Regions from separate parts of the Kitasatospora sp. NPDC007106 genome, predicted to be linked through region 3. Evidence: riboswitches for the same ligand, from Rfam matches in the RefSeq annotation. Region 3 holds a riboswitch; each other region holds the start of a gene.
What was found. A riboswitch is a leader RNA that binds a small molecule or an ion and turns the genes downstream of it on or off. The one in region 3 is predicted to bind thiamine pyrophosphate.
Positions count from the first base shown of each region.

Region 1: another riboswitch for thiamine pyrophosphate. It lies ahead of ABZ641_RS14115 (cytosine permease); the one in region 3 lies ahead of thiC (phosphomethylpyrimidine synthase ThiC).
Region 2: another riboswitch for thiamine pyrophosphate. It lies ahead of thiO (glycine oxidase ThiO); the one in region 3 lies ahead of thiC (phosphomethylpyrimidine synthase ThiC).

Region 1 is NZ_JBEYFP010000129.1:5,571-12,595, reverse strand. Features, by position in the region: gene ABZ641_RS14115 (cytosine permease) at 1-1,307, opposite strand, end outside; TPP riboswitch at 1,300-1,442, opposite strand; gene ABZ641_RS14110 (trypsin-like peptidase domain-containing protein) at 1,688-3,364, shown strand; tRNA gene ABZ641_RS14105 (tRNA-Ser) at 3,440-3,525, shown strand; gene ABZ641_RS14100 (antibiotic biosynthesis monooxygenase) at 3,726-4,343, shown strand; gene ABZ641_RS14095 (FAD-linked oxidase C-terminal domain-containing protein) at 4,481-5,845, shown strand; gene ABZ641_RS14090 (EamA family transporter) at 6,335-7,025, opposite strand, start outside.
Region 2 is NZ_JBEYFP010000029.1:22,038-29,062, forward strand. Features, by position in the region: gene ABZ641_RS05720 (sulfite oxidase-like oxidoreductase) at 1-575, shown strand, start outside; gene pknB (Stk1 family PASTA domain-containing Ser/Thr kinase) at 603-2,351, opposite strand; gene ABZ641_RS05730 (thiazole synthase) at 2,489-3,286, opposite strand; gene thiS (sulfur carrier protein ThiS) at 3,289-3,513, opposite strand; gene thiO (glycine oxidase ThiO) at 3,507-4,661, opposite strand; TPP riboswitch at 4,656-4,768, opposite strand; gene ABZ641_RS05745 (FAD-dependent oxidoreductase) at 4,837-6,039, shown strand; gene ABZ641_RS05750 (Rv2175c family DNA-binding protein) at 6,159-6,524, shown strand; partial or broken gene thiE (thiamine phosphate synthase) at 6,524-7,025, shown strand, end outside.
Region 3 is NZ_JBEYFP010000055.1:9,943-16,967, reverse strand. Features, by position in the region: gene thiC (phosphomethylpyrimidine synthase ThiC) at 1-1,522, opposite strand, end outside; TPP riboswitch at 1,518-1,649, opposite strand; gene ABZ641_RS08640 (hypothetical protein) at 1,748-1,951, shown strand; gene ABZ641_RS08635 (SPFH domain-containing protein) at 2,111-3,583, shown strand; gene ABZ641_RS08630 (hypothetical protein) at 3,660-4,640, opposite strand; gene ABZ641_RS08625 (VC0807 family protein) at 4,720-5,439, opposite strand; gene ABZ641_RS08620 (ketoacyl-ACP synthase III) at 5,650-6,660, shown strand; gene ABZ641_RS08615 (glycosyltransferase family 2 protein) at 6,657-7,025, shown strand, end outside.

The sequences.
Region 1 (7,025 bases), on a different contig from region 3:
AAGCCGAACAGCGAGGCCGAGGTCCACGGCTGCGGGGTGAAGCCCACCGCCGACTGCAGCCCCTGCCAGAAGTCCGTCCACCAGCCGGCCACCGCGGTCGGCGCCAGGAACTGGTACGTGGCGAAGCCCAGCGCCCACGGCAGCAGCATCAGCCAGCGAGCCGGGGCGTCCTGGCCGGTGTCCCAGCCGTTCCGGCCGGCCCCGAGGAAGTAGTCCACCGCCAGCACCGCCAGCAGCGGCACGAAGACCGCGCCGATCAGGTAGAGGAAGCTCGCGTAGGTGTCGTTGAACTCGCCCTCCTCGACCCGCAGCGCCAGCAGCGTCACCAGGGCGCCGATGCCGCCGGTGAGCAGCCGCCGGTCCACCTTCGGCAGCAGGTTGTGCACCGACATCGCCGTCGAGTACACGTTCGCGAAGGACTGGTCGGTCTCGCGGACCACCAGCACCAGCAGGAAGGCCCAGCCGGCCGCGACGCCGGTGAACGAGGAGAAGATCTTCGAGGTGTCGCCGCCGGACTGCAGCAGTGCGATCAGGCCGAGCACGTAGCACCAGACCTGCGCCAGCGAGTAGCCGGCGAAGGTGCCCCAGTACGCCGAACCGGGCGTGCGCGCGTGCCGGGTGTAGTCCGCGGCCAGCGGCACGAAGGAGATCGACACCGCGATGATCGCGTCGGTCGCCGGGAGGAAGCCGTCCCAGTTGCCCGCGCCCGGGTCGGGGAAGCCCTGCCGGCCCAGCTGGACGGTGAAGTAGACCATCGCCACGCCGACCGCGACGGCCACGTACTTGCGCAGCACCGCGATCGAGCCGAGCGGCCAGATGGTGAGCGCCGTGGTCAGCACGCCGGCCAGCAGCACGAACAGCCAGCGCCAGCCCTGGGTGCCCGCCACCGTCTGGGCGCCGCCCGCGATCACGATCAGCTCGAAGACGCCCCAGCCGATGCACTGCAGGATGTTCAGCACCGTCGGCAGGTACGACAGCCGGGTGCCGAACAGGCCGCGCAGCACCGCCATCGCGGGGGCGCCGGTGCGGGCGCCGATCAGCGCGGCGACGCCGAGCATCGCGGTGCCGATCACCGTGCCGGTGACGATCGCGGTGACCGCCGCCGCGAAGGACAGCTCGTGGCCGGCCGTGCCGAGCACGGTGGCGGCGCTCTGGAAGCCGATCAGGCTGACCCCGAGGTTGGCCCAGAGGGCGAACTGGGCGCGGAAGTCGAGCGTCCGCGGCGGGGCGGTGTCCAGCACGAGCGGCGCCTCGACGCGCCGGCCGGCCTCGACACCGGGAACAGGGGCAGGCGAAACAGCCGTCATGGCCGGTACTCCCTACGCCGGCATTACCCGGACAGGTTCAGGCGGTCAGCGCCCCCTCGTCCGGCCCGGACTCCGCCCGGCCGGTCGATCGGCGCACTCTCAGCCTGGAAGGTCCAAGCTCCCGCGTGTTCAGATGAGGACGACAGGCTAACGAACCCTGCCGCGCACGCCAAGGGCCGGAGGTTTCCGTTCCGCATCGCGGGACGGCGGCCCGCCGGCCGCGTGCCGCACCCCGCCTTTCGCGTTCCGCCGCAGGTCGGACGCATCCTGTCAGGGACGGCTAAGGATTCTTAGCCGTTCTTCAGAAGGCTCCTTACGGCAACCGAATCAGCCATGCGAAACACTATGGGCCAAGGATCTGTCAGCTATGGAGGTCGTCCGTGAGCAACGAGCACGCGAGTGGGTCCACCGGGCCGCAGGAGGAGCAGCTGCCCTCCGGCGAGCCCCGTACGGTGGGTCCGGCTCCTGACACCGCGGCGGCCCCGCCGCCGCCGGTCGTCGAGTCCGCGCCCACGCTCGCTCTCTCCAAGCTGAGCGAGCCGGCCCCGGCCGCGACCTCGTACATCGACGCCCCGCCGCCGGTCGTGCCCGCGGCCCCGGCCGCGCCGTCGTACCTGGACGCGCCGCCGCCGGCCGTCCCCGCCGGCTCCCCGTACGCCGACGTCCCGCCGCCCGCGGCGGCGGCCGCCCCGGGCCAGCCCCAGCCGCAGCCGGCCAACCCGTACGCGCCGCCCGCCGCGGCCACCGACCCGTACGGCACCCCGGCGGCCCCGCCGCCGGCCGGTCCCACGCCGCCCGGCGAGGCGCACCACCCGTTCGGCGCCGGCCACCCCGTCGGCGGCTGGGGCCACCCGGCCGGCGGCCCCGGCGGCACCGGCAACCCGGGCGAGCCCGGCGGCCCCGGGTACCCGTACCCGCCGGTCGGCGGCCCGGCCCCGCGCCGCAAGCGCGGCGGCCTCGTCGCCCTGATCGCCGCGGTCGCCCTGGTCGCCGGCGTGGCCGGCGGTGCCATCGGCGCAGCGGTCAGCGGCGGCGACAGCTCGGACGGCACCAGCCGGACGAGCACCACCGTCAGCGTCAGCGACAGCCGCAAGGTCACCGACCGCGCCCCGGACTCGGTCGCCGGCATCGCCGCCAAGGCGCTGCCCAGCACCGTCACCATCAAGGCGCAGGGCTCGCAGGAGTCCGGCACCGGCACCGGCTTCGTCTTCGACACCGAGGGCCACATCCTCACCAACAACCACGTGGTCGCCCCGGCGGCCTCTGGCGGCAAGCTCACCGTGAAGTTCTCCGACGGCTCGTCCTACACCGCCTCGGTGGTCGGCCGTGCCCAGGGCTACGACGTCGCGGTGATCAAGCTCGACAACCCGCCGAAGGACAAGCTCGTCCCGCTGCCGCTCGGCGACTCCGACAAGGTCGCGGTCGGCGACGCCACCATCGCCATCGGCGCCCCCTACGGCCTCGAGGGCACCGTCACCACCGGCATCATCAGCGCCAAGGACCGCCCGGTCGCCTCCGGCGACGAGACGGGGGCGCAGGCGTCCTACATGAACGCCCTGCAGACCGACGCCTCGATCAACCCGGGCAACTCCGGCGGCCCGCTGCTCAACGCCTCCGGCGCGGTGATCGGCATCAACTCGGCGATCCAGTCCAACACCAGCGGCAACGGCCGGGCCGGCTCCATCGGCCTCGGCTTCGCGATCCCGATCAACCAGGCCAAGTGGGTCGCCGAGACACTGATCAAGGACGGCCAGCCGGTCTACGCGATCCTCGGTGTGCTCCGCAACGACGACTACAAGGGCGACGGCGCCCAGATCCAGACCAACGCCGTCCAGGGCACCCCGGCCGTCACCCCGGGCGGCCCCGCCGACCAGGCCGGCCTGAAGCCCGGCGACGTCATCACCAAGCTCGGTGGCATCCCGATCGACAGCGGCCCGACCCTGGTCTCCGAGATCTGGACGCACAAGCCGGGCGAGAAGGTCGAGGTCGAGTACACCCGCGACGGCAAGGCCGCCAAGACCACCGTCGTCCTCGGCGAGCGCAAGGGCGACAACTGACCCCGCCCGGGGTCACCCGGCCCCGGAAACGGAGTGCACCGAACCCGCTCCGACCCGTTAGGCTGACCTCCGCCAGGAGGGTTGCCCGAGCGGCCTAAGGGAACAGTCTTGAAAACTGTCGTGGCCTCTGGTCACCGTGGGTTCAAATCCCACACCCTCCGCGTGTGAGGAAAGAAGTACCGGCTCAGGGCGGGTACCGGCTACGGCCGGTGCCCGCCCTCTGCGTTGGGCGGGGGCGGGGGCGGCCCCCGTTCGGGTCGTCCGCGTTGCCCGGGGCGGGGCGGGGCCGTCGGATGGAGGTGTGCCGTGCCCGTACCCGGTGCCGCGGAGCGTGCCGGGCCGACGACAGGAAACCGCTGCCATGTACGTCCGCACCCTCTACGCCACCGGCGACCCCGCCCGGATCGACGAAGCGCTCGACGCGCTCCGCGCCGAGGCCGTCGGCCTGCTCACCGACCGTCCCGGCTACCGCGGCTACGGCCTCTTCGCCGACCGGACGGTCGGAAAGATCGCCATGGGGTCCTGGTGGGAGAGCGAGCAGGCCCAGCAGGACAGCGACGAGGCGCTGAAGGCCCGCCGGGCCGCCCTGCTGGCGCCGTTCGCGGGCACGGTCACCGTCGACGTGTGGGAGGCCGCCGCCTTCAGTCCGCCGGCCCCGGCCGCGCCCGGCGCGGGCTTCCGGATGGTCCGTGCGGACATCGACCCGGCCCGGATCGACGACCTGGTCGAGCGGTTCCGCACCACGCTGCTGCCCGAGATGGGCCGGCTCGACGGCTTCGTCTCCGGCACCCTGCTGGTGAACCGCGCGGAGGGCCGCTCCTCGGTCGGCACGATCTTCCGCGACCGCGCCGCGCTGGAGGCCTCGCGCGCCCCGCAGGCCGCCCTGCGGGCCCGGAACGTCCCGGCGGCCGGGGTGACCGTCCGCAGCCTGGAGGAGTTCGAGGTGGTCCTCCTGGACCGGCCGGCCGACCACGGCTGAGCCCGCCCGCTCCACCGCACCGGCACTCCTGACCGCCCGTCAGGGGTGCCGATCGGTGTTCGCGCACCGTCCTTGCCGCGCCCGCCCGACGGGGGCAGAGTGCAGAGCGGACGGACGTGCGAGAGACGGAGGCTGCCGTGGGTGATCTGGTCGACCGGCTGGTGTCGGGGCTCCCGGAGGCGGCGGTCGCCGTCGATCCGGACGTGGTCGCCTCGTACGCCCACGACATGGCCGGGTTCTGCGAGGCCGGGTCGCCGGCCGTGGTGGTCTTCCCGGAGACCGTCGAGCAGGTCCAGCACGTGCTCCGCACGGCCACCGAGCTGCGGGTGCCGGTGGTGCCGCAGGGCGCCCGGACCGGGCTGTCCGGCGGGGCGAACGCCGTGGACGGCTGCATCGTGCTGTCGATGGTCAAGATGAACCGGATCCTGGAGGTCGATCCGGTCAACCGGCTCGCCGTCGTCGAGCCGGGCGTGGTGAACGCCGAACTCTCGCGGGCCGCGGCCGGCCACGGCCTCGCCTACCCGCCGGACCCGTCCAGCTGGGAGTCCTGCACCATCGGCGGCAACATCGGCACCGGCGCGGGCGGCCTCTGCTGCGTGAAGTACGGCGTCACCGCCGAGTACGTGCTCGGCCTCGACGTGGTGCTGGCGGACGGCCGGCTGCTGAGCACCGGCCGCCGGACGGCCAAGGGCGTCGCCGGGTACGACCTGACCCGGCTGCTGGTCGGCTCCGAGGGCACCCTCGGCGTGGTGGTGCGGGCGGTGGTCGCCCTGCGGCCCGCCCCGGCCCCGCAGCTCGCCCTGGCGGCGGAGTTCCCCAGCACCGAGTCGGCGAGCGCCGCCGTGTGCGCGGTGATGGCGGAGGGCCACGTGCCCTCGCTGATGGAGCTGATGGACGCGACGACCGTCCGCGCGGTCAACGCGATGGCCCGGATGGGACTGCCGGAGTCGACCCGGGCGCTGCTGCTGGTCGCCTTCGACGGCCCGGCCAAGGAGGCCGAGCTGGCCGAGGTGGCCCGGCTGTGCCGGGAGGCCGGCGCGAGCGAGGTCGTCCCGGCCGAGGACCAGGCCGAGTCGGACATGCTGCTGGAGGCCCGCCGGCTCTCGCTGCCCGCGATGGAGCGGCTCGGCACCACGATGATCGACGACGTGGCGGTGCCGCGCTCCCGGCTGGGCGAGATGCTCGACGGCGTCGCCGCGATCGCCGAGCGCCACCGGCTGACCATCGGCGTGGTCAGCCACGCCGGGGACGGCAACACCCACCCGGTGGTGATCTTCGACTCCGCCGATCCGGACGAGACCGCCCGCGCCCGGGCCTCCTTCGACGAGATCATGGCGCTCGGGCTGGACCTCGGCGGCACAGTCACCGGCGAGCACGGCATCGGCCTGCTCAAGCGGGAGTGGCTGGCCCGCGAGCTCGGTCCGGTCGGGTTGGAGCTCCAGCGGCAGATCAAGGCGGTCTTCGACCCGCTCGGCATCCTCAACCCCGGCAAGGCCCTCTGAGGACCTCGCCGGGCGGGGCGTGCGGATGCTCCCGCGCGCCCCCGGCGGACGCGGCAGGTGTGCGGTGAGCTGAGGACAACCGGCTCGACATCACGCTAAAGGGCGAAAAGGGTACGTCGAGCTATGCCTTTGTCGATTTGTTGCGGGAGTCTTCTCTCCGGCGGGCCCCGCCGACGAACCCGGCCACGGAGGACATGCATGGGGAGCTTCACCGCGCCGCACCGGATCTGCGCACCGGGGGCCGCCGCGGACTGAGCCGGTCCTCCCGGACGGCCGAGCAACACGGCCGCACCACCCGTCGGCGGGGGCGCCGAGCGGGGGAGCGGCCCGCGGCGCCCCGGGAGGACACCGGACACCAGGGCGCGGAAAGGGTCTCCGAAGCCCGACGGGCGGGCGGTGCCGAACCACGGCACCGCCCGCCCTCCTGCATTCCGTCCGTCCTCCGGGCGGGTGGGCCGCCGCCGGCGCCGTGCGGTCAGCGGCGCACCGTCAGCGGCGTGCCGTCAGGGTGGCCCCCACACTGGCCGCGACCACGCAGCCGATGCCGGCCAGCTGCACCCCGCCGAGCAGCTGCCCCAGCACGACCAGCCCGACCAGGGCGCTGACCGCCGGGTCCAGGCTCACCAGCACGCTGAACACCCGCTGCGGCATCCGCCGCAGGGCGGTCATCTCCAGCGCGTACGGCACCACCGGGAAGAGCAGTGCCACCCCGCCGACCGCGAGCAGCAGCAGGGCGGGCGAGGGCGCGGCGGAGAGCCCGTGCCAGGCCGGGGCCGCGCCGAAGGGGGCGACGGCCAGCGCGGCGACCGTGAAGGAGACGGCCAGCCCCTCGAAGCCCTTGAACACCGCGCCCACCTTGTCGGTGAACAGGATGTACCCGGCGTAGCAGGCGGCCGCGCCGAAGGCGTAGCCGAGGCCGACCGGGTCGAGGGCCGCGCCGCCGGAGCCCTCGCCGAGCAGGGTGAGCAGCACCACGCCGCCGGCCGCGAGCAGCGCCCACAGCAGGTGGCTCGCCCGGCGGGACAGCGCGATGGCGACGGCGAGCGGGCCGAGGAACTCGATGGTCGAGGCGGTGCCCATCGGCAGCCGGTCGGTGGCGCCGGCGAACAGCAGGGTCATCCCGGCGGACGCCAGCCCGAGCAGGACGGCCGAGACCAGGTCGCGCCGGCTGCGGCCGCGC
Region 2 (7,025 bases), on a different contig from region 3:
GCCAGCGCCTCCAGCGCGGCTGGCCGGTGCTGCACTACGGGCCGGTGCCCCGCTTCAAGCCGCAGAGCTGGGACTTCCAGGTGTTCGGGGCGACCGCCTCGGCCGAGAAGCACCGCTGGGACTTCGAGGGCTTCCACGCCCTGCCGCGGGTGACCGTCCGCGGCGACCTGCACTGCGTCACCCGCTTCTCGATGCTCGGCAACGAGTGGGGCGGCGTCGCCGCCAAGACCGTCCTCGACCTGGTGCCGCCGGCCCCCGGCGTCACCCACGTCATGGTCTGGGCCGAGTACGGCTACAGCGCCAACCTGCGGCTCGCCGACTTCACCGACCCGCAGACCGTCTTCGCCACCCACCGCAACGGCGAGCCGCTCACCGTCGAGCACGGCTTCCCCGTCCGCCTCGTGGTGCCGCACCTGTACGCCTGGAAGGGCCCCAAGTGGGTCCGCGCGGTCGAGTACATGCGGGCCGACCGCCGCGGCTTCTGGGAGGAGCGCGGCTACCACAACCTCGCCGACCCGTGGACCGAGCAGCGCTACTCCTACCAGGAGGAGCCGGGCGACGGACCGCTGCGCTGACGGCCGCCCCCGGCTCCCGGCGACCCGCTAGAACAGCCCGAAGCTGATCACCACGGTGCTGCCCTGCGCACGGGGGGTGCCGGCCTTGGGCACCTGTGCGGAGACCTTGCCGGTGCCGAACAGGTTCAGCCCCGTGGCCTGCACCTTGAAGCCGGCGTCGGTCAGCGCCTTCGTGGCGTCGTCCTTGCTCAGGCCGACCACGTCCGGCACCGGCTGCATGCCCTTGCTGACCACCAGCGCGACCGGCGTGTTCGGGCTGACCGAGGTGCCGGCGCCCGGCTCCGCGCTGATCACCGAACCCTCGGGCACGTCGTCGTCGAACGCCTCCCGGGTCGTCCCCGGGGTCAGCCTGGCATCGGTGAGCGCCTTGCGGGCCTGCTCCAGCGGCAGACCCTCCAGCGGCGGCACCGCCACCCGGTCCGGCCCCTTGGACAGCACCACCTTCACCGGATCGCTCTTGCGGGCCCGGGCACCCACCCCGGGATCGGTGGAGATCACCTGCCCGGCCGTCACGGTCTCGCTGAACTGCTGGCTGAACGTGCCGCGCAGCCCCGACCTGTCCAGGGTCGCCACCGCCTGCGCCTCGGTCTGCCCGAGCACGGTCGGCACCGTCGTGTACAGCCCGTCCGAGAGCAGGTACGTCGCCCCGCCGACCAGCAGCAGCACCACCGCGATCACCGCACCCCAGATCAGCGGGGCGCGCGAGCGCGGCGGCCGCGGCGCACGGGGCGGCCGGGCCGGCACCGACTCGTCGTACGGCCGCGGCGGGGTCAGCAGGTCGGCCGGCACGTCCAGCACGCTGGTGCGCTCCACCGGGCGGTCCACCACCGCGGTGACCTCACCGGTCGGGTACTGCGGGGTCGGCCGGGTCGAGGCCGGCGGCTCGGCGTCCAGCTGCGCCGGGGTGAGCGCCCGGCGGGCCCGCTGCAGCGCGGCCAGCATCTCCACCGCGTCCCACGGACGGGCCTGCGGGTCGCGGGCGGTCGCGGCGGCCACTATGGCGTCCAGCTCGCGGCCCACCCCGGGGGCGGCCAGCGACGGCGCCGGGACGTCCTCGTTCAGGTGCCGGTAGATCACCTGCATGGCGTTCTCACCGGTGTGCGGCTTGGCGCCGGTCAGCATCTCGTACAGCAGGATGCCGGCCGCGTACACGTCGACCCGCTGGTCGGTCGGGCCGTCCTGGCGGATCTGCTCCGGCGCGAGATAGGAGACGGTGCCGAGCACCGTGCCGGTCGAGGTGGTGCTGGTGACGGCGTCGCCCGCGCCCTCCGTGCCGGTCAGCAGCCGCACCAGGCCGAAGTCCGCGACCTTCACCATGCCGCCGTCGGTGATCAGCACGTTCTCCGGCTTGACGTCCCGGTGCACCAGGCCCGCCCGGTGCGCCGCGCCGAGCGCCGCCAGCACCGGCTCCAGGATGTCCAGCGCGGCCCGCGCCGACAGCGCCCCGCGGTCGCGCAGCAGGTCCCGCAGGGTCCGCCCGGGCACGTACTCCATCGCCAGGAACACCGCCCGGCCGTCCGCGCCCTGGTCGAAGACGTTCACCACGTTCGGGTGGGACAGCCGCGCCACGGCCTTCGCCTCGCGGATGAACCGGCCGGTGAACTCGTTGCCGCCGTCGGCGGCCAGCGCCGGGTGCATCACCTTCAGCGCGACGACGCGGTCCAGCCGGGTGTCCGTCCCGCGGTACACCGTGGCCATGCCCCCGACGGCGATGCGCCGATCAACCCGGTACCGGCCGTCGAGCAGGGCACCGATCAGGGGGTCGTCGAGCGTCATGTCCACCCGAGGAGTGTAGGACGCAGGGGTGACCCCCGGCCCGGTACGGCGCCGCCTCCGGTGCGGTTGTGCCGATGTTGAGACATGCGATCGCGCCCCGGGGGCGGCCGAGTCGGGGGCGCGCGCGGGGGGCCGCCCTAGAACGCCGGGTGTTCGCGGGTGTCGAGGTGGGCGCGGCCGGCCATCTGGGAGGAGGCCTCGGCGTGGAAGCGGCGCGGGATGCGGCCCGCGCGGTACGCCAGCCGGCCGGCCTCGGTGGCCCGCTTCATCGCGTCCGCCATCAGCACCGGGTCCTGAGCCCGCGTCACCGCCGAGGCCAGCATCACCCCCGAGCAGCCCAGCTCCATCGCCAGCGCCACGTCGGAGGCGGTGCCCGCGCCGGCGTCCAGGACGACCGGCACGCCCGCGCCCTCCACGATCAGCTGGAAGTTGTGCGGGTTGCGGATCCCCAGCCCCGAGCCGATCGGCGACCCCAGCGGCATGATCGCCGCGCAGCCGACGTCCTCCAGCTTCCGCGCCAGCACCGGGTCGTCGTTGGTGTACGGCAGCACCGTGAAACCGTCGTCGACCAGGGTCTCGGCGGCGTCCAGCAGTTCGATCGGGTCGGGCAGCAGCGTCCGCTCGTCCGCGATCACCTCCAGCTTCACCCAGTCGGTGCCGAGCGCCTCGCGGGCCAGACGGGCCGTCAGCACCGCCTCGCCGGCGGTGAAGCAGCCCGCCGTGTTGGGCAGCACCCGGATCCCGTTGCGGGTCAGCACGTCGAGCACCGACCCCTGGGTCGAGGCGTTGACCCGGCGCATCGCCACCGTGGTCAGCTCGGTGCCGGACACCTGCAGCGCCTGCTCCAGCACGTCCAGGCTGGGGGCGCCGCCGGTGCCCATGATCAGGCGCGAGGTGAACGCCGTGCCCGCGATCGTGAACAGGTCGTCGGCCATCGTCAGCCTCCCTGGACGGCGGTGAGGATCTCCACCCGGTCGCCCGCGCCGAGCACGGTGGCCGGCCAGGCGCCGCGCGGCACCACGGCCTCGTTGACCGCCGCCGCCACCCCGGTGTTCGCGGCGGACACCCGGGCCACCACCTCGGCCAGCGTGGTGCCCGGAGGCAGTTCCTGCGGCTCGCCGTTGACGGTCAGGGGGACGGGCACCGGATCGGTGTTCAGCATGCGAGGGCCTTCGCGTGGAAACGGTCGGGGGAGAAGGGGGCGGCGAGCTCCGGGACGCTCCCGGTCGCCAGGTGCTCGCCGAGCAGGTCGGCGGTCACCGGCGTCAGCAGCACGCCGTTGCGGTAGTGGCCGGTGGCGGCGACCAGCCCGGGCAGCCGGGTCGGGCCGAGCAGCGGCGCGTTGTCGGGCGAGCCGGGCCGCAGCCCGGCACCGGTCTCCACCAGCGGCAGCTCGGTCAGACCCGGTACCAACTCGTGGGCGTCCCGCAGCAGTTCGTAGACCCCGCCGGCGGTCACCGTGGTGTCGAAGCCCTGCTCCTCGCTGGTCGCGCCGATCACCAGCTCGCCGTCCGCCCGCGGCACCAGGTAGATGTGCTGCCCGCGGACCACCGCCCGCACGTTGCGCGACAGGAACGGCCGGTACGCCTCCGGAATCCGCAGCCGCAGCACCTGGCCCTTCACCGGCCGCACCGGCGGCAGCACCCCCTCCGGCAGACCGGGCAGCAGATGGCTGCGGCAGCCCGCCGCCAGCACCGTCCGTCCGGCCGCGAGCTCGGCGCCGCCGTCCGTCCGCACCCCGGCCGCCCGGCCGTCCTCGACCAGCAGCTCGACCGCGGACTCCCGGTGCAGCACCACCCCGGCCCGCTCGCAGGCCACCACCAGCGCCCGGGCGAGGCGTCGCCCGTCCACCTGGTGGTCCCCGGTGACCAGCAGGCCGCCGCGCACCCCCGGCGCCAGCATCGGCTCCAGCCGGCGGCACTCCCGGCCGGTCAGCCACTGCGAGTCCAGGCCCAGCCGGGCCTGGAAGGCGTGCAACTCGCGCAGTTCCTCGCGGTCGTCCGCGTCCAGCGCCACCGCCAGCGTCCCGGTCCGCCGGTAGCCGGTGTCCAGGCCCGTCACTTCGGTCAGCTCGGCCGCGAACGCGGCGTACCGCTCGTTCGACGCCATGCCCAGGCGCAGCAGCGGCTCCTCGCCGTACTGCAGCTCCGTCACCGGCGCCAGCATGCCCGCCGCGACCTGCGCGGCACCGCCGCCGGGCACGGGATCGACCAGGGCCACGGCCAGGCCGCGCTGCGCCGCCCGCCAGGCGACGCCGAGCCCGATGATGCCGCCGCCGACCACCAGCACGTCTGAATGGGACCGTGCCACGTCGCTGATTCTCCCTTCGCCGGCATGACCCGGATCAGGTTCGGACGGTCGCAGGCCGCTCCAGCCCGCCTCTCAGCCCGGTGCACCGGGCTCCCGTGTGGTGTGCACCCACCATAACGCCGGGTGTCGCCGACCCCGAAAGGGCGTACACAGGCTGGACACCCCGGCCGATAGGGTGGCCGCCGTGGCAGAGCTGAACGGAACGGACCGCGTCCTGATCGCCGGCACCGGCATGGCAGGCGCCCAGTGCGCCCTCGCCCTGCGCCAGGGCGGCTTCCGCGGGACGGTCGCGCTGGTCGGCGACGAGCCGCACCGCCCGTACGACCGGCCGCCGCTCTCCAAGGACGTCCTGCTCGGCAAGAGCGACTCCACCGCCTTCGACATCGACTGGGAGCAGCTCGGCGTCGAACTGCTGCTCGGCCGCCGCGCCACCGGCCTCGAACCCGGCGTCCTGCACACCGACGCCGGCCCGCTCGCCCACGACGCCCTGGTGATCGCCACCGGCGCCGAGGCCGTCACCCTGCCCGCCGCCGCCGGCACCCGCATGCTGCGCACCCTCGACGACGCCCTCGCGCTGCGCGCCGACCTCACCCCCGGCACCCGGATCGCCCTGGTCGGCGCCGGCTGGATCGGCGCCGAGACCGCCACCGTCGCCCGGCAGCTCGGCTGCCACGTCACCGTCGTCGAGGCCGGCCCCGCACCGCTGCCCGGCGCCCTGCCCGCCGAGCTCGGCGCCCTGATGGCCCGCTGGTACGCGGACGCCGGCGTCGACCTGCGCTGCGGTACCGGCGTCGCCGCCGTCGAACCCGCCGGCCTGCTGCTCGCCGACGGCAGCCGGATCGACGCCGACCACGTCGTCGTCGGCATCGGCGCCCGCCCCGCCACCCGCTGGCTGGCCGGCTCCGGCGTCGCCCTCGACGCGGCCGGCGCCGTCCTGGTCGACGAGCGGCTGCGCACCGGCGCCCCCGGCGTGTGGGCGGCCGGCGACTGCACCTCCTACCCCTCGCACCGGTCCGGCACCCGGCTCACCGTCCAGCACTGGGACCACGCCCTGCAGTCCGGCGCCGCCGCGGCCGCCTCGCTGCTCGGCTCCGACACCCCCTACGACCCGGTGCCGTACTTCTGGTCCGAGCAGTTCGGCCGCATGGTCCAGTACGCCGGCCGGCACGCCGACGCCGACGAACTGCTGTGGCGCGGCAGCCCCGAGGAGCCGTCCTGGTCGGTGCTGTGGCTGCGCGGCGGCGCCGCCGTCGCCCTGCTCGCCGTGGACCGGCCCCGCGACCTCAACCAGGCGAAGCGGCTGATCGAGCGCGGCACCCCGCTGGACCGCGCCCGCGCCGCCGACCCGGCCGTCCCGCTGAAGGCCGCCGCGGCCTGAGCCGCGCTCACCCGGGGGTCGCCGCCCTCGGCGGTCGTCCGGTCACGATCCGTCATCGGTACCGGGCGGGCGGGGCGGGCTGCGTGCGCGCGGGGCCCGGCAGGTGGCAGTCTGGTGCCGTGAGTGAGATCGATCCCAAGATTGACGCCCTGGTCCCGGCCTGGATGTACCTGCCCGACATCTCCGAACTGTGGGGGGTGCAGGTCACCGAAGTCCGCAACATGGTGAAGGCCAACACCCTGCTGGCCGTCCGCCGCGGCGAGAACAGGTCGCTGCAGGTGCCCGCCGCGTTCATCACGCCGGACGGCCCGGTCAAGCACCTGATCGGCACCCTGACCGTCCTGCGCGACTCCGGCTTCAGCGACGAGGAGATCCTCGAGTGGCTCTTCACCGAGGACCCGTCGCTGCCCGGCAGCCCCATCCAGGCCCTGCACGAGAACCGTGCCACCGAGGTCAAGCGCCGCGCCCAGGCGATGGCGCTCTGATGGCCGACCCGCGCGAGCAGCTGGCCGACGCCCGGCTCTACCTGTGCACCGACGCCCGCCGGGAGCAGGGAGACCTCGCCGAGTTCCTCGACGCGGTGCTGGCCGGCGGGGTGGACATCGTCCAGCTCCGGGACAAGAACCTGGAGGCCCGCCAGGAGCTGGAGTACCTGGAGGTCTTCGCCGACGCGGCCCGCCGCCACGGCAAGCTCTTCGCGGTCAACGACCGGGCGGACGTGGCGCACGCCGCCGGACCGCAGGTGCTGCACCTCGGGCAGGACGACCTGCCGGTGCCGGCGGCCCGCGCGATCCTCGGCGAGGACGTCCTGATCGGGCGGTCCTGCCACGCCGAGGCCGAGGTCGACGCGGCGGTCGCCGAGGCCGGCGTCGACTACTTCTGCACCGGCCCCGTCTGGCCCACCCCCACCAAGCCCGGCCGCCCGGCCCCCGGCCTCGGCCTGGTCTCCTACGCGGCGAAGGCCGTGACGGACCGTCCGTGGTTCG
Region 3 (7,025 bases):
CGTCGGAGAGCGCGTCGTCCCAGGCCTGGGCGCCGGGGTGGCCCTTGGCGAGGTCGGCCGCGTGGGCGGCGATCTTGTAGGTGATGACGCCGGTCTTCACGTCGTCCCGGTTGGGCAGGCCCAGGTGCTCCTTGGGCGTGACGTAGCAGAGCATGGCGGTGCCCCACCAGGCGATCATCGCGGCGCCGATGCCCGAGGTGATGTGGTCGTAGCCGGGCGCGACGTCCGTGGTGAGCGGGCCGAGGGTGTAGAAGGGCGCCTCGTCGCAGATCTCCTTCTGGAGGTCCATGTTCTCCTTGATCTTGTGCATCGGGACGTGGCCCGGGCCCTCGATCATCACCTGGACGTTGCGCTCGCGGGCGATCCGGCCGAGCTCGCCGAGCGTCTGCAGCTCCGCGAACTGGGCCTCGTCGTTGGCGTCCGCGATCGACCCCGGGCGCAGGCCGTCACCGAGCGAGAAGGTGACGTCGTACGCGGCGAGGATGTCGCAGAGCTCCTCGAAGTTGGTGTAGAGGAAGTTCTCCTCGTGGTGCGCCAGGCACCAGGCGGCCATGATCGAGCCGCCGCGGGAGACGATGCCGGTCTTGCGGCGGGCGGTCAGCGGCACGTAGCGCAGCAGCACGCCGGCGTGCACGGTCATGTAGTCGACGCCCTGCTCGCACTGCTCGACGATGGTGTCGCGGTAGACCTCCCAGCTGAGGTCCTCGGCCCGGCCGTCGACCTTCTCCAGCGCCTGGTAGAGCGGCACGGTGCCGATCGGCACGGGGGAGTTGCGCAGGATCCACTCGCGGGTGGTGTGGATGTTGCGGCCGGTCGAGAGGTCCATGACGGTGTCGGCGCCCCAGCGGGTCGCCCAGGTCATCTTCTCGACCTCCTCCTCGATCGAGGAGGTGACCGCGGAGTTGCCGATGTTGGCGTTGATCTTCACCAGGAAGTTGGTGCCGATGATCGCCGGCTCGACCTCGGGGTGGTTCACGTTGACCGGGATGACGGCCCGGCCGCGGGCGACCTCGTCGCGGACGAACTCCGGGGCGAGCCCCTCGCGCAGCGCCACGAACTCCATCTCGGGCGTGATCACGCCCTGCTTGGCGTACGCGAGCTGGGTGACGGCGGCGCCGGCCCGGCCGCGCAGCGGGCGCCGCGGGCGGCCGGGGAAGACCGCGTCGAGGTTGCGGAGGTTCCCGCCGCGCGGCGAGGTGTGCTTGATGCCGTCGTCCTCGGGGCGGGCCTCGCGGCCCTCGTACTCCTCGACGTCGCCGCGCTGGCGGATCCAGGCGTCGCGCAGGGCGGGCAGGCCGCGCCGCACGTCGGGCTCGTAGGAGGGGTCGGTGTACGGGCCGGAGGTGTCGTACAGCGGGACGGTGCGGCCGTTGGTGAGGAGGACCTCCCGGTAGGGCACCCGGAGGTCGGGGCGGCTGCCCTCGCGGTGGGCCTTGCGCCAGGCCGGGGTCGGGTAGCCGGTGGACGCGCTGCTGACGCCCCGGCCGGAGACAGACTGCGGCTGTGCTTCAAAGGTGGTCATGAGACCCTCTACTCCCTACGCCGGCATTACCCGGTCAGGTTCCTGCGGTCGGCGCAGCGGTCGGTCCGTGTACCGCGGACCCTTCAGCGCCCTCTCAGCCCGGTGCTCCGAGCTCCCGTTGGCTGCAGGCGGATGCCTGCAGCAAGACGTCAACACCGTAGCGGCAGCGTCGTGGCAGGTCCAGACGGGTTCCGGCCAGTGGACGGGCGCGGCAGACTGGCCGGCATGGTGGGCAGCACAGGGCGGGTGACCGGGCGGACGGGGCCGGGGCTGGTGGGCGAGGTGATGGTGTTCGTCCCCGAACGGCACGGGACGGAGGCCTTCCTCGCGTATCCGGCGGTGCCGGGCGAGGAGCTGGTGGTGGGCACCCCGGTGGTGGTCGTGGAGTACCAGCCGCCGCGCACGGTGTACGTCGCGGCGGTCCTTTGACGGAATCTTGACGCACTCCTGGGCGAAACACGGCCGCCGGGCCCTTCCCCGGCGATCACGACAGGCGCAGAATCTCCTGCTGCCGCCGGCTACCGCGCCTTCCTGCACACCAGAGCGCAGCCACGGGACACCGGCGTGCCCTGAAGGGGGAATCAGCCGATGTTGATCGGCATCGCGGGGGCCGTCGTGGCTTCCATCGTCGTCCTGGTCGTGCTCTTCAAGCTCATGTGGCGGGTCGCCGAGCCGAACGAGGCACTGATCATCTCCGGGTCCCGGCACCGCTCCGAAGGGGTCGCGGACGGGCTCGGGTTCCGTATCGTCACCGGGCGCGGCACGCTGGTGCTGCCCGGTGTCCAGGTGGTGCGCCGGCTCTCGCTGGACCTCAACGAGGCCGAGCTGGACGTCGAGTGCGTGACGTCGCAGGGCATCCCGGTGCACGTCAAGGGCGTGGTGATCTTCAAGGTCGGCGACGACCCGGTGTCGATCGCCAATGCCGCCCGCCGCTTCCTCGACCAGCAGAAGATGATGGGCCACCGGGTCCACAACGTCTTCGCCGGCCATCTGCGGTCCATCGTCGGCGGGTTGACGGTCGAGGACATGATCCGTGACCGGGAGCGGATGACCGGGGAGACCCGGGCCGCGTCCGGCAGCGAGATGGAGAAGCTCGGCCTGATCATCGACTCGCTGCAGATCCAGGAGATCCTCGACCCGACCGGCTACATCACCAACCTGGCCGCCCCGCACGCCGCCGCGGTGCAGCGGGACGCCCGGATCGCCGCCGCGGAGGCGGACCGCCGGGCCACCGAGGCCGAGCAGGAGGCGTTCGCCCGCAAGGCCGAGGCCACCCGCAACTCGGGTATCCAGCAGGCCGGTTACCAGGCCGAGCTGGAGACGGCGCAGGCCCGGGCGTTCCAGGCCGGTCCGCTGGCGCAGGCCGCGGCCCGGCAGGAGGTCGTCGTCCAGGAGACCAAGGTCGCCGAGCTGGAGGCGGACCGCAAGGAGCAGCAGCTGCAGGCGGACGTCCGCAAGCCGGCCGACGCCCGGGCGTACGAGACCCGGACGAAGGCGCAGGCCGACCGCGACGCCCGGATCTCGGCGGCCGAGGCGCTGGCCCGGGAGACCGAGCTGAAGGCCGCGGCCGAGGCGAACCGGGTGAAGATCGCGGCCACCGCGGAGGCGGAGGCCACCAAGGCCCGCGGTCTGGCCTCGGCCGAGGCCACCCGGGCGACCGGCCAGGCCGAGGCGGCGGCCGCGGAGGCCAAGGGCCTGGCGGCGGCCGAGGCGGCCCGTGCGCTCGGCCTGGCCGAGGCGGAGGCGATCAAGGCGCGGGCGTCGGCCCTGGCGGAGAACCAGGAGGCGGTCGTCGCCCAGCAGTTGGCGGAGAACTGGCCGGAGATCGTCCGGGCCGGCGCGGAGGCCTTCGGCAACGTCGAGCACATGGTGCTGCTGAACGGCGCCGAGGGCATGGGCGAGATGATGGCCAAGGCGCTCACCATGGGCGGCACGGGTCTCGGTCTGGCCCGGCAGTTGCTCGCCGCGATGGGCCAGCAGCATGCTCCGGCCGAGCCGGTGGCCGCGGCCGGGCGCACGGTGAGCCACGCCATCCCCGTCCAGGAGGGCGCGGAGGGCTGAGCACGGCAGCAGCCCGCCCGGCCGCGGTGTGCGGCGGGGCGGGCTGCTGCGTGTCCGGGGGCGGGCGGGGCCGGTTTCAGGCCCGGTAGGCCTCGGCGAGGGCGGTGAAGACGGCCTTGGGGCGGCGGACGCCGTCCTCCAGGGCGACCGCGCCGTACGAGCCGAGGTCGAGGTCGTGGGCCGGGTCGCCGGGGCGGTGCGGGGCGCGGTAGCCGGCCCAGGTGAACCAGAAGGCGGCGTCCACGCCCTCCTCCTCGAAGACCGGCAGCAGCTCCTGCAGGTAGCGCACCTGCTCCTGCTCGTCGCGGACGAGTCCGGCGCGGACGGCGGGCGGCTGCGCGGTGCGGTCGATCACGTCCCAGCCGAGGCCGCCGCGGTCGCCGGCACCGGCGTAGGTGCAGCAGCCGAACTCGGTGACGGCCACCGGCTTGCCGTAGGCGGCGTGGGCGCGCAGCTCGTCGCGGTAGCGGGCGGCGTTGTGGGCGTCCCGGTAGGCGTCGACGGCGACCAGGTCGAAGGGCGTCCAGTCGATCCGCTCCCAGACGCCGGAGGCGTAGGTGATCCGGCCGCCGAACGCGGCGCGGCAGGCGGCCGCGGTGTCGGCGAGGAAGGCGTCGAGGCGGGCGGTCACGGCGGGCACGGCCTGCCGGGTCCGAGGGCTGAGGAGGGCGGCGATCCGCTCGCCGAGGTCGGCGCCGGGCAGGAACCCGTCGGCGAAGAGGGTGAGTTCGCAGCCGAGGACGAGGACCACCTCGGCGCCGGCGGCCCGCAGCCGCTCGGCGCGGCGGGCGCAGTCCAGCAGGACGGGCCGCATGGCCCGCTCGTCCAGGCCGCAGGGGAAGGGCGCGAACCAGACCTCCAGGCCGTGTGCGGCGGCGTGCTCGGCGGCGAGGGCGATCCGCTCAGGGTCGGCGCCGGTGATCCGGACGGCCGTGCAGTGCAGGTCCTCGGCGATGCTGCGCATCTCGGCGCGGACCTCGGCCGGGTCGAAGTGCGGCCGGGAGGACTCCCCGTCGGGGGTGAAGCCGGTGTCGTAGTTGATGCCCTTGGCGCGCATGGCGGTCGGTCCCCGTGGTCGTGGTGCGGCGGCTGGTGGGTCGGATGCTCGGTGCGGATGCCCGGTGCGGGTGTGCGGGTCACTCGGCGTCGGCGACGACCTGGTGGGCGATCCGCTCGGCGACGACGTTGCCGGCGAGGATGCCGACGCCGATCGCGGCGACCAGGAAGACGGTGCCGAGCCAGGCCATGGTCTCCACCGGCAGGGTGTAGGCGCCGACGACCCGGGCGACGCACTCGGCGACCAGGACGGTGCCCCAGACGAGCGAGAAGGTGCGTTCCTGGCGGCGGAAGGCGGCCGAGCCGGCGGCCAGCCGCTCCCAGGCGGCGTCCCGGGCGGCGATGCCCTTGACGATGAAGGGCTTGAGGCCGGCGGTCATCAGCGGGCGGCGGCCGAAGGCCGAGACGATGATCGAGATGCCGATGATGCTGCTGATCGCACCGTCCTTGGCGAGCATCAGCCGCGGGTCGCCGCTGATCGCGGAGAGCGCGATGCCGGCGGTGTTGACGACCAGCATGAGCAGCGCGAGTCCGTTGAGGGTGCGCTCGCGGAGCAGTCCGGCGACGGTGCGGACGGCCGGGACGGCGCTGGAGAGCGCCAGCGAGGGCACCAGGCCGAGGCCGAGGGCGCTGTGCGCGGCGAAGTAGACGCCGAGCGGGACGGCGACGTCGACCGCGAGCGGCCTGAGCGCCGCCAGCTTGGTGGCGGTGGCCTCGCTGCGGCCGCTCTTCGCGGTCTGCTCGGCCTGCTCGGTCTGCTCGGTCGTGTCGATCGCCGCGGTGGTGGTGATGGTGGCCATGGTGTCCGCTCCCCGTTGTCGGTGGTGCCCTGTTCCCGATGCATCGAGAATCCCGTGGACGGGGGGTCGCCCGGCAGTGTCGGCCGCACCGGGATCCGCATGACGGATGTCACGGCCGCTTCCCAGCAGGGAGGTTTGGGGTGATCGCCGGTCGGTCCTGAGTACGGGTACTCAGGCCGTGGGCGCCCGCGCCCCGGCAGCATGGCGGACATGGACCTTCGATTCCCGAGCGTGGGCATCACCGCGGTGGGCGCCGGCCTGCCGGCCCGGGTGCTGACGTCGCAACAGCTCCAGGACGAGGTGGTGGCGGGCAGCGGACTCCGGCTCCCCGAGCGGATGCTCGAGAAGGCCACGGGCATCGTGACCCGCCGCTTCGCCGCCGACGACGAGTACGCCTCCACGCTGGCCCTGGCCGCCGCCCGGAACGCCCTCGACGGCGCCGGGTACGACCCGCTCGACATCGACCTGCTGGTGTACGCCTCCGCCACCCGGGACGTCTGCGAACCCGCCACCGCCCACCTGGTGCAGGCCGAACTCGGCTCCCGGGCGCACGCGTTCGACGTCTCCAACGCCTGCAACAGCTTCATCAACGGCATCGACGTGGCCCGCGCGATGATCCTCGCCGGACGCGCCCGGCGCGCCCTGGTGGTCACCGGCGAGACGCCCAGCCGGGCGATGCGCCGCGACCCGTCCGGTCTGGCCGACTTCCGGGACGGCTTCGCCGGCTACACCTTCGGCGACGCGGGTGCGGCCGTGGTCGTCGAGCCGGTCGAGCGCGGCGGGATCCTCGACGTGGAGACCGAGACGGCCTCCGAGCACTGGGCGGTCGGCGGGATACCCGGCGGCGGCTCGCGCCACCCGCGCGGCGACGAGTACAGCTACTTCCGGGGCGGCGGCAAGGAGTTGCGCGGCGTCTTCGAGAAGATCGGCGGCGACATCCTGACCCGGGTGGCGGCCCGCACCGGCCTCGGCTGGGACGCCTACGCCCGGGTGCTGGTGCACCAGGTGACGCTGCCCTACCTGGAACGCTTCGTGGAGCTCACCGGGGTGCCGGAGGAGAAGCTGGTGCTGACCGTGCCCGAGCTGGGCAACGTGGCCAGCGCCACCCTCGGCGTCCAGCTCGACCGGATCCACGGCGGACTCGCCTCCGGCGACAAGGTGCTGATGGTCGGCCTCGGCGGTGGCGTCAGCCTGATGACGATGGTCTGGGAGGTGCCGTGACCGCGCTCTGGGTGGTCGTCCCCGCGTACCGCGAGGAGGCCCGGATCGGCGGCACCCTGCGCGCCCTGGCCGCGCAGCGGGACACCGACTTCACGCTGCTGGTGGTGGACAACGCCTCGGACGACCGGACGGTCGCCGTGGTCGAGGAGTTCGCCGCCGGGGCGCCCTTCCCGGTGCACGTCCTGGTGGAGCCGGAGAAGGGCGTCGGCTGCGCCGTCGACACCGGGTTCCGGCACGCCATCGCGCACGGAGCCGGCCTGCTCGCCCGCACCGACGCCGACTGCCTGCCGGAACCCGGCTGGACGGCCGCCGCCCGCGCCGGGATGCTCGCCTCCCGCGGCCTGGTCTGCGGCCACATCACCGCC